DNA from 3 places in the Serratia sp. DFXYC6 genome. Region 3 is predicted to be linked to each of the others. Evidence: predicted binding sites of a transcription regulator. Region 3 holds the regulator's gene; each other region holds the start of a gene.
The links. Region 3 encodes PhoB, which activates phosphate uptake and scavenging genes when phosphate is short. Its sites were predicted from a motif close to CTGTCATAAAACTGNCNNAT; they were not measured.
Positions count from the first base shown of each region.

Region 1: a site for PhoB is predicted at 2,294-2,313, ahead of pstS (phosphate ABC transporter substrate-binding protein PstS). Genes of this name have one in related genera too.
Region 2: a site for PhoB is predicted at 8,818-8,837, ahead of glpT (glycerol-3-phosphate transporter). Genes of this name have one in related genera too.

Region 1 covers NZ_JBXUNV010000005.1:27,820-38,503, forward strand. The annotation lists gene glmU (bifunctional UDP-N-acetylglucosamine diphosphorylase/glucosamine-1-phosphate N-acetyltransferase GlmU) at 1-72, shown strand, start outside; gene glmS (glutamine--fructose-6-phosphate transaminase (isomerizing)) at 224-2,053, shown strand; gene pstS (phosphate ABC transporter substrate-binding protein PstS) at 2,389-3,429, shown strand; gene pstC (phosphate ABC transporter permease PstC) at 3,521-4,477, shown strand; gene pstA (phosphate ABC transporter permease PstA) at 4,479-5,369, shown strand; gene pstB (phosphate ABC transporter ATP-binding protein PstB) at 5,424-6,194, shown strand; gene phoU (phosphate signaling complex protein PhoU) at 6,206-6,940, shown strand; gene AC2CGQ_RS21220 (ABC transporter substrate-binding protein) at 7,109-7,948, shown strand; gene AC2CGQ_RS21225 (amino acid ABC transporter permease) at 8,030-8,743, shown strand; gene AC2CGQ_RS21230 (amino acid ABC transporter permease) at 8,745-9,485, shown strand; gene yieH (6-phosphogluconate phosphatase) at 9,482-10,150, opposite strand; gene AC2CGQ_RS21240 (NUDIX hydrolase) at 10,197-10,601, opposite strand.
Region 2 covers NZ_JBXUNV010000005.1:232,163-242,846, forward strand. The annotation lists gene pldA (phospholipase A) at 57-935, shown strand; gene recQ (ATP-dependent DNA helicase RecQ) at 979-2,811, shown strand; gene rhtC (threonine export protein RhtC) at 2,824-3,444, shown strand; gene rhtB (homoserine/homoserine lactone efflux protein) at 3,493-4,113, opposite strand; gene pldB (lysophospholipase L2) at 4,261-5,304, shown strand; gene yigL (sugar/pyridoxal phosphate phosphatase YigL) at 5,309-6,106, shown strand; gene glpQ (glycerophosphodiester phosphodiesterase) at 6,150-7,229, opposite strand; gene glpT (glycerol-3-phosphate transporter) at 7,312-8,664, opposite strand; gene glpA (anaerobic glycerol-3-phosphate dehydrogenase subunit A) at 9,029-10,678, shown strand; gene glpB (glycerol-3-phosphate dehydrogenase subunit GlpB) at 10,668-10,684, shown strand, end outside.
Region 3 covers NZ_JBXUNV010000004.1:264,718-275,401, forward strand. The annotation lists gene proY (proline-specific permease ProY) at 1-640, opposite strand, end outside; gene brnQ (branched-chain amino acid transport system II carrier protein) at 714-2,030, opposite strand; gene AC2CGQ_RS20230 (PstS family phosphate ABC transporter substrate-binding protein) at 2,516-3,478, opposite strand; gene phoR (phosphate regulon sensor histidine kinase PhoR) at 3,493-4,809, opposite strand; gene phoB (phosphate response regulator transcription factor PhoB) at 4,834-5,523, opposite strand; gene sbcD (exonuclease subunit SbcD) at 5,739-6,971, shown strand; gene sbcC (exonuclease subunit SbcC) at 6,968-10,219, shown strand; gene licT (BglG family transcription antiterminator LicT) at 10,451-10,684, shown strand, end outside.

The DNA.
Region 1 (10,684 bases), on a different contig from region 3:
GAACTGGTGCTGAGCCGCGTCAAGCAGGTGCACATTCAGGGTTGGCAACGTCCGGTGAAGAAGAAGCCATAGTGTGTTTTGCGTTGGGCTCCGTTCAGAGCCCAATACAAAACATAATAACCCCCACCATCTACAGGCTCGGGGGACGCACGGTAAAAACCGGCAAAAATCAGGTCAAGGCATCGAAAGCGCCCATGAAGGGCGTTCATTAGGAATATAACTGATGTGTGGAATTGTAGGCGCAGTAGCGCAACGTGATATCGCAGAAATCCTGTTGGAAGGTTTACGTCGTCTCGAGTATCGCGGTTATGACTCCGCTGGTCTGGCGGTGGTCGATGAAAAAGGCAACGTCAGTCGCCTGCGTCGCGTTGGCAAGGTACAAAAGCTGGCCGAAGCGGCGGAACAAACCGATCTGCACGGCGGTACCGGCATCGCTCACACCCGTTGGGCTACGCACGGTGAACCGACCGAAGCGAACGCGCACCCGCATGTTTCCGACTACATTACCGTGGTGCATAACGGCATCATCGAAAACCACGAGCCGCTGCGCGAACTGCTGATTGAACGCGGTTACCGTTTCAGCTCTGAAACCGACACCGAAGTGATTGCGCACCTGGTGCACTGGGAACAACTGCAAGGCGGTACGCTGCTGGAAGTGGTTCAGCGCGTGATCCCGCAGCTGCGCGGCGCTTATGGCACCGTGGTGATGGACAGCCGCGATCCGAGCGTGCTGGTCGCGGCGCGTTCCGGCAGCCCGCTGGTTATCGGCCGCGGCGTCGGGGAAAACTTCATCGCTTCCGATCAGCTGGCGCTGCTGCCGGTCACCCGCCGCTTCATCTTCCTGGAAGAGGGCGACGTGGTGGAAGTGACTCGCCGCACCGTCAACATCTTCGACAAACAGGGCAACGCCATCGAGCGTCCTGAGATCGAATCCCAGGTGCAGTATGACGCTGGCGACAAGGGCGCTTATCGCCACTACATGCAAAAAGAGATTTACGAACAGCCGCTGGCGCTGAAAAACACCCTGGAAGGGCGTTTCAGTCATGGCCAAATCAACCTGAGTGAGCTGGGGCCGCACGCCGACGAGCTGCTCGCCAAGGTGCAGCACGTGCAGATTATCGCCTGTGGGACTTCTTACCACTCCGGTATGGTGGCGCGTTACTGGTTCGAAGCGCTGGCCGGCGTGCCATGCGATGTCGAGATCGCGTCCGAATTCCGTTACCGCAAATCGGCGGTGCGTCCGGGCAGCCTGATCATCACTCTGTCGCAGTCCGGCGAAACCGCCGACACCCTGGCGGCGCTCCGCCTGTCCAAAGAGCTGGGTTATCTCGGTTCGTTGGCCGTTTGTAACGTTGCCGGCTCTTCGCTGGTGCGCGAATCCGATCTGGCGCTGATGACCAAAGCCGGTACGGAAATCGGCGTAGCCTCGACCAAAGCCTTCACCACGCAGCTCACCGTGCTGTTGATGCTGGTGGCGCGCCTGGGCCGTCTGAAAGGCATGGCGGAAAGCGTGGAGCACGAGATCGTGCATGGTCTGCAGGCGCTGCCGGCGCGTATCGAGCAGATGCTGTCGATGGATAAAGAGATCGAAGCGCTGGCGGAAGGCTTCTCCGACAAGCACCATGCGCTGTTCCTCGGCCGCGGCGATCAGTATCCGATCGCCATGGAAGGGGCGCTGAAGCTGAAAGAGATCTCCTATATTCACGCTGAAGCTTATGCGGCGGGTGAGTTGAAACACGGCCCGCTGGCGCTGATCGACGCCGATATGCCGGTGATCGTGGTGGCGCCAAACAACGAACTGCTGGAAAAGCTGAAGTCCAACATTGAAGAAGTGCGCGCGCGCGGCGGCCAGCTGTACGTGTTCGCCGATCAGGACGCCGGCTTCGTCAGCAGCGAAGGCATGACCCTCATTCCTCTGCCGCACGTCGAGGAAATCGTCGCGCCGATCTTCTACACCGTGCCGTTGCAGCTGCTGTCTTACCACGTGGCGCTGATCAAGGGCACCGACGTTGACCAGCCGCGCAACCTGGCGAAGTCTGTCACCGTAGAGTAATTTGTCACAGGTAAACTGCAAAAGCCGGCCTTAGCGCCGGCTTTTTTCATGAGTGACCTTAAAGATGACAGCGCTGCCGTTTCGGTGATAAACGTTGTCATATTCAAGCGGATAGGCCGCGCCAAGCCGGTTTTTTATTGCTTGGGAAATGTGCTGTTTCACGGCTAACCTTCTGATTTACATAAAAACAAATACCTATCAAATACGCTGTAATATAACTGTCATATTGCGTACATTTTTCTGTCACCAAACTGTCCTATTTTCCCTCCTGCAGCAATACTTACTCTGATTAAAACGACTCGAAGTCGATTTTAAGTATCCCATTAGGAGGGATTATGAAACTGATGCGTACCACCGTCGCCAGTATTGTGGCAGCGACCTTCTCCCTGACCGCCGTGTCCGCGTTCGCTGCTGCCAGCCTGACCGGTGCAGGTGCGACATTCCCCGCTCCGGTTTACGCCAAGTGGGCAGATTCTTATCAGAAAGAAACCGGCAACAAAGTTAACTATCAGGGCATCGGCTCCTCTGGCGGCGTGAAGCAAATCGTGGCCAACACCGTTGACTTTGGTGCCTCCGACGCCCCGCTGTCTGACGACAAGCTGGCGGCCGACGGCCTGTTCCAGTTCCCGACCGTGATTGGCGGCGTGGTGCTGGCGGTGAATATCCCGGGCATCAAATCCGGCGAACTGACGCTGGACGGCAAAACCCTGGGCGATATCTACCTGGGCAACGTCAAAAAGTGGAACGATCCGGCTATCACCAAGCTGAACCCAGGCGTGAAACTGCCTGACCAGAACATCGCCGTAGTGCGCCGCGCCGACGGTTCCGGCACCTCGTTCGTGTTCACCAGCTACCTGTCCAAGGCCAATGCGCAGTGGAAAGAAAAGATTGGCGCCGGTTCTACCGTTAACTGGCCGACCGGTCTGGGCGGTAAAGGCAACGACGGCATCGCCGCCTTCGTTCAGCGCCTGCCAGGCTCTATCGGCTACGTAGAATACGCTTACGCCAAGCAGAACAACCTGGCTTACACCAAGCTGGTGTCCGCCGACGGCAAACCGGTCAGCCCGACCGAAGAGAGCTTCAGCAACGCCGCCAAAGGCGCGGATTGGAGCAAAACTTTCGCTCAGGATCTGACTGACCAGAAAGGCGACAACGTGTGGCCAATCACCTCCACCACCTTCATCCTGGTGCACAAAGAGCAGAAAAACCCTGCTCAGGGCGCCGAAGTGCTGAAGTTCTTCGACTGGGCGTATAAAACCGGTGCAAAACAAGCTAACGAGCTGGATTACGCCACCCTGCCGGCAGAAGTGGTTGAGCAGGTGCGTGCGGCCTGGAAAACCAACGTAAAAGACAGTTCAGGTAAAGCGCTGTACTAACAACGCAGGGGCGCGGGTTCGCCGCGCCCCACACAGTTCTTCAGGCTCCGATCCCGATTGGGGCTGCCAGGGTTCAAACAGAGAGTAATCTATGGCTGAGTACAAGCCGACCATCAAAGCACCGGGCAAAAACGGTGACATCATTTTCAGCGCGCTGGTGAGACTGGCTGCGCTGATTACCCTATTGTTGCTGGGCGGCATCATCGTTTCGCTGATCTTCGCCTCCTGGCCAAGCATGCAGAAATTCGGCTTTGCGTTCCTGTGGACCAAAGAATGGGACGCGCCGGCGGAGCAGTTCGGCGCGCTGGTGCCGATCTACGGCACCGTGGTCACCTCGCTTATCGCGTTGATCATCGCCGTGCCGGTGAGCTTCGGCATCGCGCTGTTCCTGACCGAACTGGCGCCGAACTGGCTGAAGCGGCCGCTGGGCATCGCCATTGAGCTGCTGGCGGCCATTCCGAGCATCGTCTACGGCATGTGGGGCCTGTTCGTGTTCGCCCCGCTGTTCGCCGAATACTTCCAGACGCCGGTGGGCGAAGTACTGTCGGGCATTCCAATCGTCGGCGAGCTGTTCTCCGGCCCGGCCTTCGGCATCGGCATCCTGGCCGCCGGGGTGATCCTGGCTATCATGATCATTCCTTACATCGCCGCGGTGATGCGCGACGTGTTCGAACAGACCCCGGTAATGATGAAAGAGTCGGCCTACGGTATCGGCTGCACCACCTGGGAAGTCATCTGGCGCATCGTGCTGCCGTTCACCAAAAACGGCGTCATCGGCGGCGTGATGTTGGGCCTGGGCCGCGCGCTGGGGGAAACCATGGCGGTGACCTTTATCATCGGCAACACCTACCAGCTCGACAGCGCTTCGCTGTACATGCCGGGCAACAGCATCACCTCGGCGCTGGCCAACGAATTCGCCGAAGCCGAGTCCGGCGTGCACACCGCCGCGTTGATGGAGCTGGGCCTGATTCTGTTTGTTATCACCTTTATCGTGCTGGCGCTGTCGAAACTGATGATCATGCGTCTGGCCAAGAATGAGGGGCGTTAACATGGCGACGATGGATATGCAAAACGCAGTCGTTCTGGCGGAAAGCCGCCGCAAAATGCAGGCCTGGCGCCGGCAGAAAAACCGCCTCGCGCTGTTCCTGTCGATGGCGACCATGGCGTTCGGGCTGTTCTGGCTGATCTGGATCCTGATCGCCACCGTCACCAAAGGCTTCGACGGCATGTCGCTGGCGCTGTTCACCGAAATGACTCCGCCGCCGAACACCGCTGGCGGCGGCCTGGCCAACGCCATCGCCGGCAGCGGGCTGTTGATCCTGTGGGCGACCCTCTTCGGTACGCCGCTGGGCATCATGGCCGGCATCTACCTGGCGGAATACGGCCGTAAATCCTGGCTGGCGGAAGTGATCCGCTTTATCAACGACATCCTGCTGTCCGCACCGTCGATCGTGGTGGGCCTGTTCGTTTACACCATCGTGGTGGCGAAGATGGAGCACTTCTCCGGTTGGGCCGGCATCGTGGCGCTGGCGCTGCTGCAGGTGCCGATCGTCATTCGCACCACCGAGAACATGCTGAAGCTGGTGCCGGATACGCTGCGCGAGGCCGCCTATGCTCTGGGCACGCCGAAATGGCGCATGATTTCCGCTATCACGCTGAAGGCGTCGGTGTCCGGCATCATCACCGGCGTGCTGCTGGCGATTGCGCGCATTGCGGGGGAAACGGCGCCGCTGCTGTTCACCTCGCTGTCGAACCAGTTCTGGAGCACCGACCTGATGCAGCCGATCGCCAACCTGCCGGTGACCATCTTCAAATTCGCCATGAGCCCGTTCGCCGAATGGCAGCAGCTGGCCTGGGCGGGGGTGCTGTTGATCACCCTGTGCGTACTGCTACTGAATATCCTGGCGCGCGTGATTTTCGCCAAGAAAAAGCATTCATAAAATTTTGAGCGCCGCTTTGGCGGCGCTGATGAAAAGAGAGAAGTCTTGATGAGTATGGTTACTGACGCTTCCAGCAGCAAAATTCAGGTACGCGATCTGAACTTCTATTACGGCAAATTCCATGCGCTGAAGAACATCACGCTGGATATCGCCAAGAACAAGGTCACCGCGTTTATCGGCCCGTCCGGCTGCGGCAAATCCACCCTGCTGCGCACCTTCAACAAGATGTACCAGCTGTACCCGGAACAGCGTGCGGAAGGCGGCATCCTGCTGGACGGCCAGAACATCCTGACCGACAACTCGGATATCGCGCTGCTGCGCGCCAAGGTCGGCATGGTGTTCCAAAAGCCGACGCCGTTCCCGATGTCGATTTACGACAACATCGCCTTCGGCGTTCGCCTGTTTGAAAAGCTGTCGCGCGCCGATATGGACGAGCGCGTGCAGTGGGCGCTGACCAAGGCGGCGCTGTGGAACGAAACCAAGGACAAGCTGCACCAGAGCGGCTACAGCCTCTCCGGCGGCCAGCAGCAGCGTCTGTGCATTGCCCGCGGCATCGCCATTCGTCCGGAAGTGCTGTTGCTGGATGAGCCTTGCTCGGCGCTGGATCCGATCTCCACCGGCAAGATTGAAGAGCTGATCAGCGAACTGAAGGCCGATTACACCGTGGTGATTGTGACGCACAACATGCAGCAGGCGGCGCGCTGCTCCGACTCTACCGCATTTATGTATCTGGGCGAGCTGATCGAGTTCAGTGATACTGATAACCTGTTCACTGCGCCGCAGAAAAAGCAGACTGAAGACTACATCACTGGCCGTTATGGTTGATAGGAAGCATCATGGATAACCTGAATTTAAACAAACACATTTCCGGCCAGTTCAACGCAGAGCTCGAGCATATCCGCACCCAGGTGCTGACCATGGGCGGGCTGGTGGAGCAGCAGCTGACCGACGCCATCACCGCGATGCACAATCAGGATGGCGAGCTGGCCAAGCGCGTGATCGAAGGCGACGCCAAGGTCAACATGATGGAAGTGGCGATCGACGAAGCCTGCGTGCGCATTATCGCCAAGCGCCAGCCGACCGCCAGCGATCTGCGTCTGGTGATGGCGATCATCAAAACCATTTCCGAACTGGAACGCATCGGCGACGTGGCGGACAAGATCTGCCGCACCGCGCTGGAGAAGTTCTCGCACCAGCACCAGCCGCTGCTGGTCAGCCTGGAGTCGCTGGGGCGCCACACCGTGCAGATGCTGCACGACGTGCTGGACGCGTTCGCGCGCATGGATCTGGACGAGGCGATCCGTATTTACCGGGAAGATAAAAAGGTCGACCAGGAATATGAAGGCATCGTGCGTCAGCTGATGACCTACATGATGGAAGATTCGCGCACCATTCCGAGCGTGCTGACCGCGCTGTTCTGCGCCCGTTCTATCGAGCGTATCGGCGATCGCTGCCAGAATATCTGCGAATTTATCTTCTATTTCGTCAAAGGACAGGATTTCCGTCATTTGGGCGGCGACGCCCTGGAAAAGCTGCTGTCTCCGGGCGGTAAAGACGAAAAAGACGACTAACCCTTTCCGGGTAATATCCTTCCAAGGCGCGGTTTCCCGCGCCTTTATTCCATCTTAAGCGCGTAAAGATAAAAAGGTTATAAATATAGCTTTTTATATTATTTCCTGACCTATGTGGCGCTTGCTAGCTTATCCGCCAGCAGGACATCAACCACTTAGGAGCTTTCTATGAAACATCGCGCTTTGGCCTTAACGTTGTTAGCCAGTCTGACCGGTTTCGCCGCCGGCGCCGCGCACGCGGACAAACTTGACGATATCAAGCAAGCCGGCGTGGTGCGCATCGCGGTGTTCGACAGCAATCCGCCGTTCGGTTACATCGATCCGCAGAGCAAGAAGCTGGTGGGCTACGATGTGGATGTCGCCGACGCGATCGGCAAAGCGCTGGGGGTGAAAGTGGAGCTGCGCGCCACCAACCCGGCCAACCGCATTCCGCTGCTGGTGTCGAAGAAGGTTGACCTGATTGCCGCCAACTTCACCATTACCGACGAGCGCGCCAAGGAAGTGAACTTCAGCGTGCCGTATTTCGCCACCGGCCAGAAATTCATCGCCCGCAAAGGCGTATTGAAAACGCCGGAAGACATCAAGAAGCTGCGCATCGGCGCGGATAAGGGCACGGTGCAGGAAATCACCCTGCGCGAGCGTTTCCCGACGGCGAAAGTGATCTCCTACGATGATACCCCGCTGGCGTTCGTGGCACTGCGTAACGGCAACGTGCAGGCGATCACTCAGGACGACGCCAAGCTGGTCGGCCTGCTCGGCAACCTGCCGGCAGCGCAAAAGGCGGAGTTTGAAATTTCGCCGTTCAGCCTGACCAAAGAGTATCAGGGCGTCGGCATTCCCAAGGGCGAAGATCGCCTGACCGCCGCGGTGAACGAGACGCTGATCAAGCTGGAAAAAGACGGTGAAGCGGTTAAGATTTACGATCGCTGGTTCGGGCCGGAAACCCAATCCGCCCAGCCGCGCGGCGATTTCAAAATCGCGCCTTTGGATCAGCAACCGAAAGCCTGATTTAACCGCGCGCGGTGAGATCGGTACGGAGGGGCGCAGCTTGCTGCGCCCCTGATGCATTCTGCAAGACAAGGATTGAACATGAACCTGGACTGGCTGCTGGCGCCGCAATACCTGAGCTGGCTGTGGCACGGCTTTCTGCTGACGCTGTGGCTTTCCGCCTGCGCGGGCCTGGCGGCCACGCTGCTGGGCTTCGTGCTGGCGGCGATGCGCGACAGCAGCCTGCGGCCGTTGCGCTGGCTGGCGATGGGCTACAGCTCGCTGTTTCGCAATACGCCGCTGCTGGTGCAGCTGTTCTTCTGGTACTTCGCCGCCGGCCAGATCTTGCCGTCCGCCGCCATGCAGTGGCTGAACAGCGCCCATCAGATCGGCCCGCTTGAGTGGCCGTCGTTTGAGTTTCTCGCCGGTTTCTTCGGCCTGACGCTCTACTCCACCGCCTTTATCGCCGAAGAGATCCGTTCCGGCATTCGCGGCGTCGCCGGCGGGCAGAAATATGCCGCTCAGGCGCTGGGGCTGACCGGCTGGCAGGCGATGCGCTACGTGGTGTTGCCGCAGGCGCTGAAAATCGCGCTGCCGCCGCTGCTGGGGCAATACATGAACGTGATCAAGAACTCGTCGCTGACCATGGCGATCGGCGTGGCCGAACTCTCTTACGCCTCGCGTCAGGTCGAAACCGAAACCCTGCGCACTTTCCAGGCGTTCGGCGTGGCGACGGTACTGTATATCGCCATCATCGCGCTGCTGGAAGGCTGGGGCATGTGGCGACAACAGCGTAAACCGCTGGGAGGACATTGAGATGGATTTCAGCGTGATTCACGACAACCTGGGTTACCTGCTGTGGGGCACCTGGCCGGACGGGCCGTTGGGCGGCGCGGCGTTGACGTTGGCGATCAGCCTGATGGCCGGCGTGGCCTCGGCGGTGCTCGGCACCCTGCTCGGCGTGGCGCTGGCGATGTCGCGCGGCATCGCCGCCGGGCTGCTGGCGGCGGTGTTGGGCTTTTTCCGCGCCATTCCGGTCATCATGCTGATCTTCTGGACCTATTTCCTGCTGCCAATGGTGTTTGGCGTCGAGATCCCGGAAATCACCACCGTCGTGTGCGCGCTGGCGCTGATCGCCTCGGCCTATCTGGCCCATGCGGTGAAAGCCGGCATCGCCGCCATCGGCCCCGGCCAGTGGCAGGCCGGGCTCTCTCTGGGGCTGACCCGCTGGCAGACGCTGCGCATGATCGTGCTGCCGCAGGCGCTGCGCATGATGGTGCCGTCGTTCATCAACCAGTGGATCTCCCTGATCAAAGACACCTCGCTGGCTTATATCGTCGGCGTTGGCGAACTGACCTTCCTGGCGACCCAGGTCAACAACCGCAGCATGGTCTACCCGATGGAAGTGTTCCTGTTCGTGGCGCTGGTCTATTTCGTGTTCTGCCTGGCGCTCGATCTGCTGGCCAACGCGGTCAACCGCCGCTTCGGCGCGCAAACCCGCGCGCTGAAACGGTCCTGGCGCTGGTGGCGCAACAAGCCGCCGTTGCCGGCCAGTTAATCGGCCGTCAGCCGCCAGCCGCGTTCGCGCCACAGCGCGGGCAATTGAGCCAGGTCGTCAAACGTTGTCACCAGCGGGTGATCGATCGGCGGGTTATGCGGATCGGCGCAGAAGTAAAAGACCGGGATGCCGGCATTGATGCCGGCCTGCGCGCCGGCGGGCGAGTCGTCCACCAGGATGCAGCGCGTCACCGACACCCGCATCTGTTCGGCGGCGTGAAACACGATCGCCGGATCCGGCTTCCAGCGCTGAATGTCATAGCCGCTGAACAACCGGTCATCAAAATAAGGCAGCATGCCGGTCAGGCCGAGTGAGTGCTGCATCTTGCTGATCGGCCCGTTGGAGACGGTGCAGACGGGCACCGTCACCTGCGCCAGCAGCTCGCGGGCGCCGGCAATCTGCTGCAGCTCGCTGTCGAACAACCGCGCCACTTCCTGCCGATACAGCGGCTCCAGCGTCTCTTTTGCCAGGTCAGTGCCCTGCTCGGCGTTGACCCGATCGATGATCTCGTACAGCTTCACCCCTTTGTATTTCTTGAACACCTCTTCCAGCGACAGATGAATGCCGTAGCGGGCGAACATGTGCACATAGGCTTTGCTGCACAGCACTTCGCTGTCCACCAGCGTGCCGTCGCAGTCGAACAAAATGCAGTCAATCTGATTCATGCGGGACAGGTTCCTTCGGGTTAACGCCGCTGAGGCGACTCAGCGATCACTTGATCAGGTTACGCGCCTTGAGATCGTGCAAAATCAGCGCGGCGACGTGTGAGCACTGCGGCAGATCGCGGCTGTCGCACCACTTCAGCTCGGCGATTTCGGCGGCCGGCTGCAACTGCCCGGTAAAGCCGGCCTGGTAGCAGCGAATGCGCACCTGGGTGCCGTCCTGCTTGCCGTCTGCCGGGCCGGAGAACTCGCCGTAAAACGCGATGGAGTTCGGCTGCAGCGCGACGGTCAGCTCTTCGTCGATTTCGCGGCACAGCGCCTGTTCGTCGGTTTCACCCGCTTCGCGCTTTCCGCCTGGCATATAAAACAGCGTCTTGTTGTGTGAGCGCACCAGCGCCACTTTGTCATCTTTCAGCGCGATCAACGCCAGCTTATCGATAAAGGTCGAAGACATGCGGATTCCTGTTTGTTAACGGATAGGGAAAGAGGGGGCGATAGGCCATTTTATCGGCCGTGCCGACAAACGGCAACGCAGCG
Region 2 (10,684 bases), on a different contig from region 3:
TAAAATGGCCTGATTTTTTCCGGGCTTGCCCTTTTTCGTTGGAGTAAGGAGAGGTTATGCGCATTTTGTCAGGGATCGTTTCCGCCACGCTGTTGATGCCGGCGCTGGCATTGGCTGAGGAAGCCAAAGAGCAGCAGATTCACGATAAGCCGGCGGTGCGCGGCAGCATTATCGCCAACCTGCTGCAGGAGCACGATAATCCATTCACGCTGTATCCTTACGATCCCAATTACCTGCTGTACACCGACACCAGCGATATCAACAAAGAAGCCATCAAGACGTACAACTGGGCCGACAAGGCGCGCAAGGACGAGGTGAAATACCAGCTTAGCCTGGCGTTTCCGCTGTGGCGGGGCATTGCCGGTGACAACTCGGTGCTCGGCGCGTCTTATACTCAGCGCTCCTGGTGGCAATTGTCCAACCGCGGCGAGTCTTCGCCGTTCCGCGAGACCAACTACGAGCCGCAGCTGTTCGTGGGGTGGGCGACCGATTACCGCTTTGCCGGCTGGACGCTGCGCGATGTTGAAATCGGCGTTAACCATCAGTCTAACGGCCGCTCGGATCCGACGTCGCGCAGCTGGAATCGCGGCTATGCGCGGCTGATGGCGCAAAATGGCAACTGGCAGGTGGATCTCAAGCCCTGGTTCCGCTTCTCGGAGAGCTCGAGCAACGACGACAACCCGGACATCACCAAATACATGGGATACTACCGGTTGAAGGTCGGTTACGCCTGGGGCGACAGTGTGTTCAGCGTCGACAGCCACTACAACTGGAACAGCGGCTACGGCGGCGCGGAACTGGGCTGGAGTTACCCGATCACCCGCAACGTGCGTTTCTATACCCAGGTGTTCAGCGGCTACGGCGAATCGCTGATCGACTACAACTTCCGGCAGACACGGGTGGGCGTTGGTGTCATGCTGAACGATATTATGTAATCATACCCGATGGGTGTGTACCGATGAAAAAATGGGGAAGTGTGTGTCAACCGCAGCAGTGATTAACAGAGAGTTGCTGGCCGAGCAGGTATTGCGCGATACCTTTGGCTACCAGCAATTCCGCCCGGGCCAACAAACGATTATCAACGCCGCGATCGGCGGGCAGGATTGCCTGGTGGTGATGCCGACCGGCGGCGGCAAGTCGCTGTGTTACCAAATCCCGGCGCTGGTGATGGACGGCCTGACGCTGGTCGTTTCCCCGTTGATCTCGCTGATGAAGGACCAGGTCGACCAACTGTTGGCCTACGGCGTTTCCGCCGCCTGCTACAACTCGACGCAAACCCGCGAGGAGCAGCTGGACGTTATGGCCGGCTGCCGCAACGGTACCATCAAGATGCTGTACATCGCGCCGGAGCGGCTGATGATGGAAAGCTTCCTCAGCCTGCTCGATCACTGTCCGCCGGCGATGCTGGCGGTGGATGAGGCGCACTGTATTTCGCAGTGGGGCCATGACTTCCGGCCGGAATATCGCGCGCTGGGTCAGCTGAAACAGCGCTTCCCGTCGATGCCGGTGATCGCGCTGACCGCCACCGCCGACGAGGCCACCCGCGGCGATATCGTGCGCCTGCTGTCGCTGCAGGACCCGCTGGTGCAGGTCAGCAGCTTCGACCGGCCGAACATCCGCTACACGCTGGTGGAAAAATTCAAACCGCTCGATCAGCTGTGGCGCTTCGTGCAGGATCAGCGCGGCAAGAGCGGCATTATCTATTGCAACAGCCGCGCCAAGGTGGAAGACACAGCCGCGCGCCTGCAAAGCCGCGGGCTGAGCGTCGGCGCTTATCACGCCGGGCTGGACAACGATCGCCGCGCCCAGGTGCAGGAAGCGTTCCAGCGTGACGATCTGCAGGTGGTGGTGGCCACCGTCGCCTTCGGCATGGGCATCAACAAACCCAACGTGCGTTTCGTGGTGCATTTCGACATCCCGCGCAATATCGAATCCTATTATCAGGAGACCGGCCGCGCCGGGCGCGACGGCCTGCCGGCCGAAGCCATCCTGCTGTACGATCCGGCCGATATGGCCTGGCTGCGCCGCTGCCTGGAAGAGAAACCCGCCGGGCAACAGCTGGACATCGAGCGCCACAAGCTGAATGCCATGGGGGCGTTCGCCGAGGCGCAAACCTGCCGCCGCCTGGTGCTGCTCAACTACTTTGGCGAAGGCAAGCACGAAAACTGCGGCAACTGCGATATCTGCCTCGATCCGCCCAAGCGCTACGACGGGCTGGAGGACGCGCGCAAGGCGCTGTCCTGCGTGTATCGCGTCGGCCAGCGCTTCGGCCTCGGGTACATCGTGGAAGTGCTGCGCGGCTCCAACAACCAGCGTATCCGCGAATATGGCCACGACAAGCTGCCGGTGTACGGCATCGGCCGCGATCAGACCACCGAACACTGGACCAGCGTGCTGCGTCAGCTGATCCACCTGGGTTTTATCACCCAGAACATCGCCATGCACTCGGCGCTGCAATTGACCGAGGCGGCGCGCCCGGTGTTGCGCGGCGAGGTGGCACTGCAGCTGGCGGTGCCGCGCATTCAGAGCCTGAAGTCGCGCAGCAGCGCCAACCAGAAATCCTACGGCGGCAATTACGATCGCAAGCTGTTCGCCAAGCTGCGCAAACTGCGCAAGTCGATCGCCGACGAAGAAAACATTCCTCCCTACGTGGTGTTCAACGACGCCACGCTGCTGGAAATGGCCGAACAGATGCCGATCAAGGCCGGCGATCTGCTGAGCGTCAACGGCGTCGGCCAGCGCAAACTGGAGCGTTTCGGCGCGCCCTTTATGGCGATGATCCGCGACCATCTCGACAATGACGAAGACTGAGGGCGATAAATCATGCTAATGCTGTTTCTCACCGTGGCGCTGGTGCATCTGATTGCGCTGATGAGCCCGGGGCCGGACTTCTTTTTTGTGTCGCAAACCGCCGCCAGCCGTTCGCGCCGCGAGGCGATGATGGGCGTGGTCGGCATTTCGCTCGGCATCGTGGTGTGGGCCGGCGTGGCGTTGATGGGGCTGCACCTGATCCTGCAGAAGATGGCCTGGCTGCATCAGATCATCATGGTCGGCGGCGGGATGTACCTGTGCTGGATGGGGTGGCAACTGCTGCGTTCCGCGCGGGCGCAGCAAGCGCAGCCGGCAGCGGAGGCCCAGGTGGCGTTGCCCAAGGCCGGGCGCAGCTTTATTCGCGGCTTCCTGACCAATCTGTCCAACCCGAAAGCGGTGATCTATTTCGGCAGCGTGTTCTCGCTGTTCGTCGGCGACAGCGTTGGCGCCGGAGCGCGCTGGGGGCTGTTCTTGCTGATCGTCGCCGAGACCTTTGTCTGGTTCAGCCTGGTGGCGGTGGTGTTCGCGCTGCCGGCGATGCGCCGCGGTTATCAGCGGTTGGCCAAGTGGATAGACGGGGTGGCGGGCGTGCTGTTTACCGGCTTCGGGTTACACCTGATCTTTACCCGCTGACCGGCAGTGAAATGCCCAAGGCCGAGCAGCGATGCCCGGCCTTTTTTGTCAGGCTTTGCGGGCAGTCGCCAGCAGCCCCGCCACCAGAATGAACAGCGAACCGAACAGTCGGTTGAGCAACTGCATCTGGCGCGGCGTTCTCAGCCAGCCGGCGATGCGCGTCGCCAAAGTGGCGTAACCGATCATCACCAGAATATCCACCACCACGGTGGTGACGCCGAGCACCAGATACTGCTCGGCCTGCGGCTGATTGGGCAAGATGAACTGCGGGAACAGCGCGGCGAGAAACACGATGCTTTTCGGGTTGGTCAGGTTGACCAGCACCGCGCGGCGGAACAGACGGCGGCGCGGCATGCTGCCCGCCAGCGCATGCAGATCCAGCGCGCCGGCGGCGCGCCACTGCTGGATGCCGAGCCACACCAGGTAGGCGGCGCCCAACCATTTCAACAGTTCGAACGCCAGCAGCGATTGCGATATCAGCGCGCCGAGACCGATGCCCACCAGCACGATGTGCGCGCTCAGCCCGACCTGCAGCCCGGCTATCGAGGCGGCGGCGCCGCGATAGCCGTGGCTGATGCCGGTGCTCATGGTATTGATGGCGCCTGAGCCGGGGGAAAGGCTCAGGATAAGCGTGGTCAGCAGATAGGTTAACCACCAGTCCAAGGTCATGGTGCTTCGGCTCCCTGAAAGTGTCGTTTTGTGCCACAATGCGCCGAGGCGGCGCTGTTTTTGTCAGAATTGAATCACAATACGCTAGTATGATTTCTTGTGCCAGCGGTCACATTTTCCGCCGGCCCCACAGGGAAAACGCTCTCGATGACCTCGTTCACTCTCAGCTCCGATGACTGGTTAACGCGTGAAACGCAGTTCGCTGCCTTCGCCACCGGGCCGCTGCTGGATTTCTGGCGGCAGCGCGAAGAAGGCGAATTCAGCGGCGTGGACGGCGTGCCGATCCGCTTTGTGCGCTTCAGTTCTGCGCGGCATCAGCGAGTGGTGGTGGTCAGCCCCGGCCGCATCGAAAGCTACGTGAAATACCCTGAGGTGGCCTACGATCTGTTCCACTGCGGCTACGACGTGGTGATCGTCGATCATCGCGGCCAGGGGCGTTCCGGGCGTTTACTGGCGGATACGCACCGCGGTCATGTGGTAAACTTCGCCGACTACGTGGACGATTTCGAACAGCTGTGGCTGCGCGAGGTCGAATCGCACGGTTATCGGCAGCGCTTCGCGCTGGCGCATTCGATGGGCGGCGCGATCCTGGCGCAGTTTCTGCAGCGCCGGCCGCAGGCGTTCGACGCGGCGGCGTTTTGCGCGCCGATGTTCGGCATCCGGCTGCCGATGCCGGGTTGGCTGGCCGATCGCATTCTCGACTGGGCGGAGACCCGCCCGGCGATCCGCGACTATTACGCGGTGGGCACCGGCCAGTGGCGTCCGCTGCCCTATGTGGTCAACGTGTTGACCCATAGCCGCGAGCGTTACCGGCGCAGCCTGCGTTATTATGCCGATTACCCCGAGCTGCAGGTGGGCGGGCCGACCTACCATTGGGTGCGGGAGAGCATCCGCGCCGGCCGGCAGATTATCGCGCAGGCCGGGAAGATCACCACGCCGCTGTTGCTTTTGCAGGCCGGTGAAGAACGGGTAGTCGACAACCGTTCGCACCAGGCTTTTTGTCAGGCTCTGTCAGACGCGGGGCGGCCTTGCGAAGGGGGGCTCCCGTGGGTTATCAACGGCGCACGCCATGAGATCCTGTTCGAGCGGGACGCGCTGCGCGCCGAAGCACTGAACGCAATTCTGCGCTTCTTTGCTCAACACTTAGGCGGCACGCTGCCGCCGACAACTCCATCAGAGGTTAGAACATAACGCTATGTATCACGTCGTCGCTTCCGATTTAGATGGCACGCTGCTGTCTCCCGACCATACCCTGTCGCCGTACGCTAAAGAAACGCTGAAGTTGCTGACTCAGCGCGGCGTGCATTTCGTGTTCGCCACCGGCCGCCACCATATCGACGTGGCGCAGATCCGCGACAGCCTGGAGATCAGCGCCTTTATGATCACTTCCAACGGCGCACGGGTGCACAACACCGCCGGCGAACTGATTTTCAGCCACAACCTGGACGGGGATATCGCCCGCGATCTGTACGGCATGCTGCACGACGATCCGGATATCACCACCAACGTCTACCGTAACGACGATTGGTTTACCAACCGCGAAAGCCCGGAGCAGGAAGAGTTCTTCCAGGAGTCGGTGTTCAAATATCAGCTGTTTGAGCCGGGCCTGCTGGAAACCGACGGCGTCTGCAAGGTTTACTTCACCTGTGAAGATCACGAGCGGTTGCTGCAGGTGGAAGACGCCATCAACGCGCGCTGGGGCGATCGGGTCAACGTCAGCTTCTCGTTCCCTACCTGCCTGGAAGTGATGGCGGGCGGCGTGTCGAAAGGGCATGCGCTGGAAGAAGTGGCCAAGATCATCGGCTATACGCTGCAAGAGTGCATCGCCTTCGGCGACGGCATGAACGATCTGGAGATGTTGTCGATGGCCGGCAAGGGCTGCATCATGCGCGACGCACATCAGCGCCTGAAGGACATGCTGCCGGAGCTGGAAGTGATCGGCTCCAACGTCGATAACGCGGTGCCGCACTACCTGCGCAAGATGTTCCTTTGAAATAACCATTAAATAATAAGGGCGCCTCGCGGCGCCCTTGGCATTACTTGTGCTGGCCCTGCTTCTGCAGGAACTGCACGCCCTTGTCCGGGAAGTCGGTGAACACGCCGTCGACGCCGGCCTGGTTGTAAATCACGTCATACAGCTGGTTCACGTCGGTCACGTACTTCGGCAGCGCATCGGCGCGGATGGTGAACGGATGCACCGCCAGCTTGCTGGCGTGCGCTTCTTTCACCATGTCGGTCAGCACGATGTGACCCGGCTTGGATTTTTCCGCCACCACCAGCATGTGGTAGTCCGGCCCGATGCCGTCGGCATACTGAGCGATTTTCTTCATCGCGCCCGGTTTGAACATCCAGTCGTAGTCGTATTCCACCCACTTGCCATCGGCTTTCTGCTCGTAGGTTTCCTGCCAGTCGTTATAGGCGATCAGCTGCACCAGCTTCAAATCCATGCCCAGCTTCGGCTCCAGCTCGTTCTTGATGCGCTTGAGCTCGTTGGCGTCGAAGCACTGCAGGTAGACGTTGTCGTTTTTGCCGGTGTAGCCGTACTGCTTGAGCACCGCCAGCACTTTACTGGAGATGTCTTTGCCTTCCTGTTTGTGGAACCACGGCGCCTTGATTTCAGGGTAGATGCCGATGTTCTTGCCGGTCGAATGGTTCAGACCCTGCACGAACTCGATCTCTTCCTGGAAGGTGTGCACGCGGAAGTCGGATTTGCCCATCGGGAAGCGGCCAGGGTAGCCCTGCACCTTCTTGCCGTTTTCGATTTCAAAGCCTTCGGTGAACTTCAGCGATTTGATCTCCGCCAGCGTAAAGTCGATGGCGTAATAACGGCCGTCTTTACGCGCGCGGTCCGGGAAGCGTTCGGCGACGTCGGTGACGCGATCGAGGTAATGGTCGTGCAGCACCACCAGCTCGTTGTCCTTGGTCATCACCAGATCTTGTTCGAGATAATCGGCGCCCTGCGCGTAGGCCATCGCCTTCGCCGGCAGGGTGTGTTCCGGCAGGTAGCCGCTGGCGCCGCGGTGGGCGATCACCACTTTGTCCGCCGCCTGCGCGGCGCTGACCATCGAGGTGGCGAGAATGATCCCTGTCAGCAGGGCTTTGACTTGAGTCCGCATTCCGTTTTCTCCGTGTTGTTGGGGGCAGGGTAGTAAAAAGGCCGCAGGGCGGCCTTTAAATCATGCAAAAGTCGTGTGACGCTTAACCGCGCTTGGCGGCGATTTCCGCGTGGTGTTTCTTCTCGTTCAGCATGGTCAGCAGCAGCAGGATGACCGCTGCGATGCTGCCGCCGATCATCACCATGAAGCCGCCGTCCCAACCGAAGAAGTCCACGGTGTAACCGACGATGGCGCTGGCCGCGACCGAGCCGCCCAGGTAGCCGAACAGGCCGGTGAAGCCCGCGGCGGTGCCGGCGGCTTTCTTCGGCGCCAGCTCCAGCGCGTGCAGGCCGATCAGCATCACCGGGCCGTAGATCAGGAAGCCGATGACCAGCATACAGATCATGTCCACGGTCGGGTTGCCGGCCGGGTTCATCCAGAACACCACGGTGGCGATGGTCACCAGCGTCATGAAGAACACGCCGGTGGCGCCGCGGTTACCTTTGAACACTTTGTCCGACATCCAGCCGCACAGCAGAGTGCCCGGGATACCGGCGTATTCATACAGGAAGTAGGCCCAGGAAGACTTGTCCAGCGCGAAGTGCTTCACTTCTTTCAGGTAGGTCGGCGACCAGTCCAGAATGCCGTAACGCAGCAGGTAGACGAACACGTTGGCGACCGCGATGTACCACAGCAGCTTGTTCGGCAGGATGTACTGCATGAAGATCTGCTTGGCGGTCAGCTCTTCTTCGTCTTTTTCGCTGTAGTCGTCCGGATAGTCGTTTTTGTACTCTTCAATCGGCGGCAGGCCGCAGGATTGCGGGGTGTCGCGCATCAGGGCGAAGGCGATCAGGGCCACCAGGATGGCGCCGAAGGCCGGCATGTACAGCGCCGCGTGCCAGTCGTTGAACCAGGCCATACCCAGCAGGAACAGCAGCGGCGGCAGGCCGCCACCCACGTTGTGGGCGCAGTTCCAGATGGAAACGATGCCGCCGCGTTCTTTCTGCGACCACCAGTGCACCATGGTACGGCCGCACGGCGGCCAACCCATGCCCTGGAACCAGCCGCACAGGAACAGCAGAACGAACATCACCGCGATGCTGGAGGTGGCCCACGGCACGAAGCCCATGAACAACATCACCGCCGCCGCCAGGATCAGGCCGGCAGGCAGGAACACTCGCGGGTTGGAACGGTCGGAGACCGAACCCATGATGAATTTGGAGAAGCCGTAGGCGATGGAGATGCCCGACAGCGCGAAGCCGAGGTCGCCGCGGCTGAAGCCTTGTTCGATCAGGTAAGGCATGGCCAGGGTGAAGTTCTTACGCACCAGATAGTAAGCGGCGTAACCGAAGAAGATCCCCAGGAAAATTTGCCAGCGCAGCTTACGGTAGAGCGGGTCTACCTTATCGCTCGGCACACGGGCGATGTGTGCGGCCGGCTTAAAAATACTCAACATGAGCGCCTCCGATGGCTTTATCTGTTATCACATCAATATGACCTTTTACGTTCATTTGATGATTGAGCGGATATCGAATGTGGTGTTTTTGTGTTCCATAACGAGCGCCATTGTCGACAAATACGCCTGGTGTCGCTGTGACGAATGGCGCAATTGTTACACTTTCATGAAACCACGGCGGATTTTGAGCGATTCGTTAACGTTATGAAATAGAAAAACGTCCAAAAATCGTGATTATGATCACATTGATGGTTTTTTGTGGACATTTTTATTTCGTTTTATGTTCGTTCTTGTTCCTTATCAAACAAAGACCCTAATAACCGTGGCTCAATAGGCTCATAACTACCGATCCTGAGGGAGCGACATGAGCAGCTATTTTGACGGCGGCGAAACGGATGTGATCATCATCGGCGGCGGCGCCACCGGCGCAGGCATTGCCCGCGATTGTGCGCGGCGCGGCTTGCGCTGCATTTTGCTGGAGCGTCACGACATCGCCACCGGCGCCACCGGCCGCAACCACGGCTTGCTGCACAGCGGCGCGCGCTATGCGGTGACCGACGGCGAGTCGGCGCGCGAGTGCATCGAAGAGAACCGCATCCTGAAACGCATCGCGCATCACTGTATCGAGCGCACCGATGGGCTGTTCATCACCCTGCCGCAGGACTCGCTGGAGTATCAGCAACAGTTTATCGCCGCCTGTCGCCAGGCCGACATCGACGCCGAAGCGATCGACCCGCAGCTGGCGCTGCGGCTGGAGCCGGCGGCTAATCCGGCGCTGATTGGCGCGGTGCGGGTGCCGGACGGCACCGTCGATCCTTTCCGGCTGACCGCCGCCAATATGCTGGATGCGCGCGAACACGGCGCGCAGATCCTGACTTACCACCAGGTGGTCGGATTGTTGCGCAGCGGCGACCGGGTGACGGGCGTGCGCGTTTACGACCATCAGAATCAGCGGCGCTATGAGCTGCACGCAGCGGTGGTGGTCAACGCCGCCGGCATCTGGGGCCAGCAGATCGCCGAATACGCCGATTTGCGTATCCGCATGTTCCCGGCCAAGGGAGCGCTGCTGATCCTCGGTCACCGCATCAACAACATGGTGATCAACCGCTGCCGCAAACCGGCGGACGCCGACATCCTGGTGCCGGGCGACACCATCTCGCTGATCGGCACCACCTCGACCCATATCGACTACGACCAAATTGACAACATGCTGGTGACCCCGCAGGAGGTGGACATTCTGATCCGCGAGGGGGCGCTGCTGGCGCCCACCCTGGCGCAGACCCGCATTCTGCGTGCCTATGCCGGGGTGCGGCCGCTGGTGGCCAGCGACGACGATCCCAGCGGGCGCAATGTCAGCCGCGGCATCGTGCTGCTCGATCACGCCGCCCGCGACGGGCTGGAAGGGTTTATCACCATCACCGGCGGCAAGCTGATGACCTACCGCCTGATGGCGGAGTGGGCCACCGACAAGGTATGTGAAAAGCTCGGCGTAAATAGTCCGTGCACCACCGCGCAGGACGCGCTGCCCGGATCCCGTCAGTCGGCGGAGGAAACGGTGCGCAGCGTGGTTTCTCTGCCCGCCAGCATCCGCGGCTCGGCGATTTACCGGCACGGCGATCGCGCCAGCCAGGTGCCGGCGGCCGATCGGCTCGACACCAGCCTGGTGTGCGAGTGCGAGGCGGTGACCGCCGGGGAAGTGCGCTATGCGGTCAATTCGCTGACCGTCAATAACCTGGTGGATCTGCGCCGCCGCACCCGCGTCGGCATGGGCACCTGCCAGGGTGAACTCTGCGCCTGCCGCGCCGCCGGACTGCTGACGCGCTTCAAGGTCAGCACGCCGCAGCAATCCATCGCGCAGCTGTCGCAGTTCCTCAACGAACGCTGGAAAGGCGTGCGGCCGATCGCCTGGGGCGATGCGCTGCGCGAGAGTGAATTTACCAGTTGGGTTTACCAGGGATTATGCGGGCTTGAGGCCCAGGCAGACAAAGAGCAGGAGGCGGATGATGCGATTTGACGTAGT
Region 3 (10,684 bases):
GCTGCAGCGACAGGATCATGCCGATAACGCCGTTGCTGAAGAAGCCGCCGTTCGACCACAGGTTATGAATGCCGGTCGGTTGCCCGCCGTTGCCGATACCCCAGATGATGATGCCGATGCCGGCCGCGATCATGATGATGATGGTGGCGACCTTGAAGAACGAGAACCAGAACTCCAGCTCGCCGAACACCTTGACGCTCATCAGGTTGATGGCGCCGATGATCAACACCACGCTCAGCACCCAGATCCAATGCGGCACTTCCGGGAACCAGACGCCCATATAGATGCCGAAGGCGGTCACGTCGGCGATGGCGACAATCAGGATTTCAAAGCAGTAAGTCCAGCCGGTGATGTAACCCGCCATCGGGCCGAGGTAGTCCTGCGCGTAGCGGGAAAATGAGCTGGCCTGCGGGTTATTGACCGACATCTCCCCCAGTGCGCGCATGATGATGAAGGCCACGATGCCGCCGATCAGGTAAGCCAGCAGCACGCTCGGGCCGGCCATTTTGATGGCGTCCGCCGAGCCGTAGAACAACCCGGTGCCGATGGCCGATCCCAGCGCCATAAAGCGAATATGGCGCGTACTGAGGCCGCGTTTCAGCTTATTGTCGGAGGCGGTGGTGGGTGACTGTTGTTGCATGAAGATGACCCATAGTTTTAAACGTAAAAAAGCCACGGACATGTCCGTGGCCCTGGATTAAGCCGGGGGATTATCAGTGCGCGGTCACTTGGGAACGCGTGCACACCCGATCATAAATCGCGACCAGCACCAGCATCAGCAGCGAAGGCGGCAACCATGCCAACCCCTGCTCCGCCAGCGGCAGGTGAGTGGTCCAGGCCGGCAGCAGCTGCTGGAAACTGGACGCTTTCACCGCGTCAAGAATACCAAACAACAGGCTGACAAGCATCACCGGCGCGATGATACGCGGCGCGCTGTGCCACCAACGCAGGGTGAAGCTCAGCACCACCAGCACGATGCACGGCGGGTAAATCGCGGTCAGCACCGGAATGGAGATCTGGATCAGGTGGCTCAGGCCGAGGTTGGACACCACCATCGAGAACAGGCCCAGAATAAACACCAGCGTCTTGTACGAGAACGGCAGGTATTGCGCGAAGAACTCGGCGCAGGCGCAGGTCAGGCCTACCGCGGTCACCATGCAGGCGATGAAGATCAGCGCCGCCAGGAAGAAGCTGCCCAGGCCGCCGAAGGTGTTCTGAACGTAAGCGTGCAGGATCACCGCGCCGTTGGTGGCGTCAGGCACCAGCGCGCCGCTGCCGGAACCCAGCTTGAACAGGCTCAGGTACACCAGCGTCAGGCCCACGCCGGCGATCAAACCGGCCAGAATGGTGTAACGGGTCAACAGGCCGGCGTCTTTCACGCCGCGCGAGCGCGCCGCGTTGACGATAACGATGCCGAACACCAGCGCGCCCAGCGTATCCATGGTCAGATAGCCGTTAACGAAGCCGGAGGAGAAAGGCACGCTCTGATAAGCCGTCGTCGCCGGAATCGGCGCGCCGGCAGGCCACAGCAGCGCGGCGATGCCCAGTACGGCCAGCGCGACGATCTTCAGCGGCGCCAGCACGTGGCCGACGGTATCGAGCAGGCGGCCCGGATACAGAGAGATGCCGATCACCAGCGCGAAGTACACCAGGCTGTAGATGAACAGCGGCATGGCGCCGTCGCCGGTCAGCGGGGCGATGCCCACTTCGAAGGACACGGTGGCGGTGCGCGGCGTGGCGAACAGCGGGCCGACGGCCAGGTAGCAGACGGTCGCCAGCAGCAGGCCGGCGCCGCGGCCGATCGGCGAACTGAGGGCGTCGATGCCGCCGCCGACGCGCGCCAGCGCGATGACGGTGATGACCGGCAGGCCCACGGCGGTGATCAGGAAGCCCAGCGCCGCAGTCCAGACATGTTCACCGGACTGCAAGCCGACCATCGGCGGGAAGATGATGTTCCCGGCCCCAACGAATAAGGCAAAGGTCATAAAGCCCAGTGCCAGGATATCTTTTGACGTTAAACGATGACTCATACGATGTCGTGTTGCCTGTTCAAATGAAAAAAATTGTCCGATAGCGTGGTGGCGAAACGCCCCACCCGGTTGCCGGCATGCCCGATCGTCGCCGCGCCAAATAAGCACCCTAAACGCAGTCGATCCGGCGTTTATGTCCCTATTCGAAAGTGGCCGCTCATGAAGATGGGCAAAATTTTAGGAGTTATAAAAATGGAGGTTTAATCCGACAACGAAGGCTAAGGTAAACGTTTATAGCGCTTCAAGGCAAGACGCACGGCGAAAAGCAGAGCTATCGACCATATAAACTTTAGCCACCAGTCGATCATATTGGCTATCAATAAATATACACTACATGATTTGTATCATTTTTGAACAATGAATTCACGAAACGTGAAGCATATATCACTTTACCGCGCGAAAACGCCAATAAATGCCCGATTTTCGCGTGGCATAAGCTCCGTTTTGCCGTGAAAAAAGGCGAAAATTACGCCGCTTTTTGTCGCTTATTGCATCGTGGCCGGCGCGAGCGGTGGCAACCCGAGCGCCTGGCGGGTCTTCTGCAGCGCGGCCGGCGGCAGTGGCAGATAGCCGTCGTGATTGACCAGGCTTTGCCCTGGTGTCGACAGCACGCGATCGAGAAACGCGGCGGTCAGCGGCTCCAGCGGTTGATGGGGGGCTTTATTGATATAGATATACAGATAGCGCGACAGCGGGTAGCGATCGTTGCGCACGTTGGCGGCGGTAGGTGCGACATAGTCTTCTCCCGACTCCGCCAGCGGCAGCAGCCGCACGCCGCTGGCGCGAAAACCGATGCTGGCGTAGCCGATGCCGTTGAGCGAACCGGCCACCGCCTGCACTACCGAGGCCGAACCGGGCAGCTCATTGACGCGCGGCATGAAATCGCCGCCGCACAGCGCGCGCAGTTTGAAATAGCCGTAGGTGCCGGACGCCGAGTTGCGGCCGAAGCGTTGCAGCGAGCGCGTCGCCCAGTCGCCGCGCAGCCCCAGCTCGCCCCAGCGCGTCAGCGGCTGGCTTTCGCCGCAGCGCCGGGTGGCGGAGAAAATGCGGTCGAGCTGCTGCAGGTTGAGGCCGCGCAGCGGATTGTCCTGATGCACCAACACCACCAGCGCATCCACCGCTACCGGCACCGCCAGCGGCGCATAGCCGTAACGGTGTTCGAACGCCGAAACCTCGGCCGCCTTCATCGGCCGGCTCATCGGGCCCAGCTGCGCGGCGCCCGCCGCCAACGCGGTCGGCGCGGTCGACGAACCGGCGGCCTGGATCTGCAGGTTGACGTTGGGATAATGCTCGCTGAAATCCTGCGCCCACAGCGCCATCAGATTCGCCAGCGTGTCGGAGCCGACGCTGGACAGGTTGCCCGCCAACATGCCGTCAGGCTGCGCCAGCGCGCCGCGTCCGGCCAGCAGCGCCAGGCAAAGCAACAGCCCTCGGGTGATTCGGGTCATACCGGTGTCTCGCGTTAATTTTTCACCGCATTCTCTGATAAAGCGGCGGGAACAATCAACCGATTGGGCAAGGTAAAGATAAAGCGGGTGCCGATCCCCGGTTCGCTGAGGATCTCCAGCCGCGCGTCGTGATGGCTGAGCGCGTGCTTGACGATCGCCAGCCCCAGCCCGCTGCCGCCGGTCTGGCGCGAGCGGGCCTTGTCGACGCGGTAGAAACGCTCGGTCAGGCGCGGCAGGTGCTCGGCGGCGATGCCAGGCCCGTTGTCGCTGACCTGGAACTGCGCGCCATGCGCCGTCTGCTGCCAGCTGACTTCGATATGGGTGCCCTTCGGCGTGTGGTTGACCGCATTGTACACCAGGTTAGACACCGCGCTGCGCAACTGGTCTTCATTGCCGAACACGTTGAGCTGTTCGTTCACCCGGAAGGTGATCTCGTGATTGCCGCCGCTCAGCGATTGCGCCTCACGCTGCAACACCCGCAGCATCAGCGGAATATCCACCCGCTCGTTCATGTCGACATTGGGCGCCGCCTCGATGCGCGACAGCGTCAGCAGTTGCTTGACCAGCCCGTCCATCCGGCGAGTCTGCTCTTGCATGGTGCTCAGCGCCTTGCTGCGCAGCGAGCCATCCTGCTCTTCGTCGCCCATCATCTCCAGATAGCCCTGCAGCACCGTCAGCGGCGTACGCAGCTCATGGCTGACGTTGGCGAAGAAGTTGCGCCGCGCGCCCTCCAACTGACGCATCTGGGTGACGTCGCGCGCCACCATCAGCAATTGCCCTTCGGAATACGGCATCACGCGGAATTCGACGTAGTGTTCGTTGTTCAGCTGCAGCGTCAGCGGGCGCGAAAACTCCTGCTGTTGCAGATAGTGGCTGAATTCCGGATAACGCAGCAGGTTAAGGATGTGCTGGCCGTTGTCTTCCGGCCAGCGAAAGCCGAGCAGATGCTGCGCCAGCCCGTTGCACCAGAAGATATTGCCTTCGACGGTGGTCATCACCACCGCGTCAGGCAGCGATTCGGCCCCGCTGCGAAAGCGCTTGATCAGCAGCGCCAGCTCGCGCCGGCGGCGGCGGTTGCGCTGCTGCATCTGATACAGGCCATAGAACAGCGGCTCCCAGCTCCAGCGGCCGGGCGGCGGCGTCATGCTGCGGTCGATCCACAGCCAATGGGAGAGTTTGAGCTGGTTGTAGAAATTCCACACCAGCGCAGCCAGCGCAGAGGCCAGCAGGAACCAGGGCAGATAACCGAAAATCAGCCCCAGCAGTAAGGCGGGCAGACAGAAAAGAGCCAGCTCCAAAGCCAGCCTCTTCCACGACAGACGTTCTAACACGGCATATTCTCCAGCGCGGCGCGATCAGTAGCGCGTTGAGAACCGGTAGCCGGTGCCCCGAACGGTTTGAACCATTTTATCATGCCCACTGGTTTCTAACGCCTTGCGGAGCCGACGGATATGCACGTCAACGGTACGGTCTTCCACATAAACGTTAGTGCCCCAGACGTGATTAAGCAACTGCTCGCGGCTATAAACCCGCTCCGGGTGGGTCATAAAGAAGTGCAGCAGCTTGAACTCGGTCGGCCCCATATCCAGCGCCTGATCGTTCGCCATTACGCGGTGGGAGGACGGATCCAGGCTCAACCCTTGCATTTCAATCACTTCTTCCACCGCCATCGGCGAAATGCGGCGCATGACCGCTTTGATGCGCGCCACCAGCTCCTTGGGCGAGAACGGCTTGGTGATGTAATCATCCGCCCCCACTTCCAGGCCGCGCACCCGGTCTTCTTCTTCGCCGCGCGCGGTCAGCATCATCACCGGGATATCGCGGGTCAGCGCTTCGCGCTTCATATGTTTGATAAACTGAATGCCGGAACCACCGGGCAACATCCAGTCAAGCAACACCAAATCAGGGAACGGCTCAGACAGACGCGTCACGGCGCTGTCATAATCTTCGGCTTCCAACGGTTGGTAACCATTCTGTTCCAACACAAAGCACACCATCTCACGGATCGGCGCTTCGTCTTCCACCACCAGTATGCGTCTTGCCATCGTCAATCCTGCCAATGTGTTAGCGACTTTTCGGGCGCCATTATGCGTCAGTTTTGTGACACTTTTATGAAAAAAACCGGCTGTTATAGGCAGTAAGCATAGCGATTATTTCCCGCAGTAAAGAAAAATCATCCGGTTGTCATCATCATTGCGCCGGGACAGCCGCCGCCGCGGCCTTTATAATCATCGCCATTATCTTTGCATCCGGGAGTGTCATGCGCCTGATCCACACCTCTGACTGGCACCTTGGCCAGTACTTTTTCACCAAAAGCCGCGCCGCCGAGCACCAGGCTTTTCTGAACTGGCTGATCGAACAGGTAGATCAGCAGCAGGTGGATGCGCTGATCGTCGCCGGAGATCTGTTCGATACCGGCTCGCCGCCCAGCTATGCCCGCGAGCTGTACAACCGCTTCGTGGTGGAACTGCAGCGTACCGGCTGCCAGCTGGTGGTGCTGGGCGGCAACCACGATTCGGTCGCGACGCTGAACGAATCGCGTGAACTGCTTTCCTGCCTGAACACCACGGTGATCGCCAGCGCGCAGGGCGCCCCGGAACAGCAGATCGTGGTGCTTAACCAACGCGACGGCCAGCCGGGCGCGGTGCTGTGCGCCATCCCGTTCCTGCGGCCGCGCGATCTGCTCACCAGCCGCGCCGGCGAATCCGGCGCGCAGAAACAGCAGGCGCTGCAGGAAGCCATCGCCGAACATTATCAGACGCTGTATCAGGCGGCCTGCGAGCGCCGCGACCAGTTGGGCCAGCCGCTGCCGATCGTCGCCACCGGCCACCTGACCACCGTCGGCGTTACCACCTCCGACTCGGTGCGCGACATCTATATCGGCACCCTCGACGCCTTCCCGGCGCAGGCCTTCCCCCCCGCCGACTATATCGCGCTGGGCCACATTCACCGCGCGCAGAACGTCGCCAAATCGGAGCATATTCGCTATAGCGGCTCGCCGATCCCGCTGAGCTTCGATGAGCTGGGCAAAGCCAAAAGCGTCTTCCTGGTGGATTTCGCCGACGGCGCTTTGCAGCGGGTAGAAACGTTAACGATCCCGCAGTTTCAGCCCATGCAGCTGATCAAAGGCGATCTGGCCGAGATCGAACGGCAGCTGCGGCAATTTGCCGACTATGCCGGCGAGCTGCCGGTGTGGCTGGATATCGAAGTGGCGACGCAGGACTACCTCAGCGATATCCAACGCCGCATCCAGCTGATGGCGGATGCGCTGCCGGTGGAAGTGGTGCTGCTGCGGCGCAGCAAAGAGCAGCGCCGCCAGGCGATTGCGCAGCAGGATAAGGAAACGCTCAACGAGCTGAGCGTCAACGAGGTGTTCGAACGGCGCCTGGCGCAGGAGGCCGACATGCCCGAAGCACGCCAACGGCGGATGCACCAACTGTTCCGCCAGGTGGTCGAGGCGGTGCAACACAACGCCGAGGAGACGAATTCATGAAGATCCTCAGCCTGCGGTTAAAAAACCTCAACTCGCTGCAGGGCGAATGGAAAATTGACTTCACCGCCGAGCCGTTCGCCAGCAACGGTCTGTTCGCCATTACCGGCCCGACCGGCGCGGGCAAAACCACCCTGCTGGACGCCATCTGCCTGGCGCTGTACCACCAGACGCCGCGTCTCAACGTCACGCCAAGCCAGAATGAACTGATGACCCGCCACACCGCCGAATCGCTGGCGGAGGTCGAATTCGAGGTCAAGGGCGTCGGCTATCGCGCCTTCTGGAGCCAGCGCCGCGCCAAAAACGCGCCGGACGGCAATCTGCAGGCGCCGAAGGTCGAACTGGCGCGCCGCGAGGACGGCAAGATCCTGGCGGACAAAGTGCGCGACAAGCTGGAGCTTACCGCCGCCATCACCGGGCTGGACTTTGGCCGCTTCACCAAATCGATGATGCTGTCTCAAGGGCAGTTCGCCGCGTTCCTCAACGCCGACGCCAACGATCGCGCCGAGCTGCTGGAAGAGCTGACCGGCACCGAAATCTACGGGAGGTTGTCCGAACAGGTGTTCGAGTCGCACAAGCAGGCCAAAACCGACCTGGATGCGTTGCACCAACGCGCCAGCGGCATCGAACTGCTGAACGACGAGCAGCGCCAGTCTCTGACCGAACAGCTGGCGGCGCTGAGCGCGCAGGAAATCGCTCTCGGCGAACAAACCCAGCGCCAGCAACAGGCGCTGAGCTGGCTGCAGCAATGGCAACGCCTCCGGCAACAGCAAAGCGAGGGGCAATTGCGGCTGGACACCGCCCAGCGCGAGCAGGAGGAGGCCGCCCCGCAGCTGCAGCGGCTGGCGCTCAGCGAACCGGCCGAGAAATTGCGGCCGCTGCGCGGTGAACGCGATCGCTGCCGCGCCGAGCTGCAGACGATACAACAGCAGGCAGCCCAGCTGACGCAACAGCAGGAACAGCAGTCGGCGCAGTTGACCCCGCTGCAGCAGGCGGTGGAGAAAACCCGCCAGGCGCAGCAAGCGCATGCCGAACACATGCGGCAACAGCAACAGTTGATCGACGAGCAGGTCGCCCCGCTCGACCATCAAATAGCCCAACTGCAGTCGACACAGGCCGAACGTAGACAGGCCGGCGATGCCGCCGCACAGCAGTGCGCCCAGCAGCAGACCGCGCTGGAGCAGCTCACCGCTCAGCGCAGCCAACTGACGAGGCAGGCCGCACAGCATCAGCAGCAGTTGAACACGCTGACCGAAGCGCTGGCCGTTCAACAGCAACAGCAGCAGGCGCTGAAGGCGCAAACGCCGCTGGCCCCGCTGCGCCAGCGCCTGAGCGTCCTGGCGGATCTGCGCCCGACGCGCCAGCAGCTGTTTACTCTATCCTCTTTATCGCAGCAAATCGTTAAACGGCTGGAACAACAGCGGCAAGAGCTAAACAGCGGTCAACATGAACTTACCCAGTTGGAACCACAGCTAGAACTCATCCGTCAGCGATTTAAGCAGCAGAAAGCCCACCAGGCCGATGTTGAAAAAACCTATGCGCTGGAACAACGGATCGTGGGTCTGGAGGCCGAGCGCGCCCGTTTGCAACCCGGCGCCCCCTGCCCGCTGTGCGGCTCATGCGAGCACCCGGCGGTAGAACAATACCAAGAGATAAAACTGTCAGAAACCGCGCAACGTCTGGAGCAAATGAAAGTCCAGACCGAAGCATTGCAAAAACAAGGCGTCGAGCTGCGAGCCCGTTACGACAACCTGCAACAGCAATTGCAGCGTCAGCAGCAAACCATCGCGCAGGATGAACAACAGCTGGCGGGCCAACAGCAGCAGTGGCGGCAGCTCAGCGCGCCGCTGGCGTTCGACTTTACGCTGGCGGATGGCGAGCAACTCAGCGCCTGGCTGAACGGCTGCGACGACGAAGAACGGCGCGGGCAACAGGCGCTGCAGCAGCATGAACAGGCGGCGCAGGCGGTACAGCAGGCGAAGGATGCGCTCATCGCTCTGCAAACGCAGCAGCAGCAGACGCAGCAACAGCTGGCGTTGCTCGAAGAACGCTTTACGCTGCTGCAGAAAGCCCACGCCGACAGCCTGCAACAGCAGCAAGAGCTGCAACAACGCTGGCAAGAAGGCGAGAAAACCCTTGCCGAACGACGCGCGCTGCGGCTGGCGCTGTTCGGCGAACAGCAGGTCGCCGAGGTGCGCGAACAGCTGCGCGCCAAACAAACCGCCTGTGAACAGGCCAGTTTGCAGGCCGCCGAGCAGTGGCAAAAGGCGCAGGAACTGCGCGAGCGCCTGGCCGGCCAGCAGTCCGGGCTGCAACAACAACACACCCAGATGCAGGAGCGGCTGCAGCAGGCGCAGCAGCAGTGGCAGCAGGCGCTGGCCGACAGCGAATTCGCCGATGAAACCGCCTTCGCCGCCGCGCTGCTGGACGATGTCCTGCGCCGCGAATTGCAGCAGCGCAAAGAGCAGTTGCAACAGCGGCAGGTAGAGGCCACCGCCCTGCTGACACAGGCGACGCAAACGCTGGAGCAGCACCGGCAGAACCGCCCTGAAGGGCTGGATGAAGCCAACGCGGATCTCGATGCGCTCACCCAATCGCTGGCCGAGCTGGCGCAGCAGTTGAAAACGTTGCAGCTGCGTCAGGGCGAACTGCGCAATCAGCTGGCAAGCGACGCCGAACGCCGTCTCAATCAGCAGGCGCTGTTCGAGCAGATCGCCCGCAGCCAGCAAGACTACGATGACTGGAGCTACCTCAACCAACTGATCGGCTCGAAAGAAGGCGACAAGTTCCGCCGCTTCGCTCAGGGGCTGACGCTCGATCATCTGGTGTATCTGGCCAACCTTCAGCTCGGCCGGCTGCACGGGCGCTACCTGCTGCAGCGCAAGACCAGCGACGCGCTGGAGCTGCAGGTGGTGGACACCTGGCAGGCGGACGCGCTGCGCGATACCCGCACCCTGTCCGGCGGCGAGAGCTTCCTGGTCAGCCTGGCGTTGGCGCTGGCGTTGTCCGATCTGGTCAGCCATAAAACCAGCATCGACTCGCTGTTCCTCGACGAAGGCTTCGGCACGCTGGACGCCGAAACCCTCGATACCGCGCTGGATGCGCTGGACAGCCTGAACGCCTCCGGCAAAACCATCGGCGTGATCAGCCACGTCGAGGCGATGAAAGAGCGCATTCCGGTGCAGATCAAAGTGAAAAAGGTCAACGGGCTCGGCGTCAGCCGGCTGGAGGCGCACTTCAGGCTGGAATGATCCCGCGGCTTGCGGCGCAGAAGTGTGACCGCGGCGGCACTCCGCGGTGAAAAGCGTTGAGCCGCGGCGGGCACGGGTTATTATGCCAGCATAACAGGATTGTTACTGTATCCCCTCCGCCGCTCAGGCCGCAGGACAGAAACATAAAATACAGGCAAAACCTGACGCCCGGGATCGCTTCCGGGCGTCAGGTTTTTTCGTTTTCAGGATGCTGAAACACCGGGAAAAACCATGAAAATCGCTAAGATACTCAATAATAACGTGGTGATTACGCTGGACGACCGTCAGGCAGAGACGGTGGTGATGGGAAAAGGAATCGGCTTTAAAAAGAAGCCCGGCGATACGCTGGACGAAAGCCTGATCGAAAAGGTCTTCACCCATAACGGCGGAGAAATCGCCGAGCGCTATAAAGAGCTGCTCGCCGAGATCCCATTGGCCTGCGTCACCACTGCCGACAGGATTATT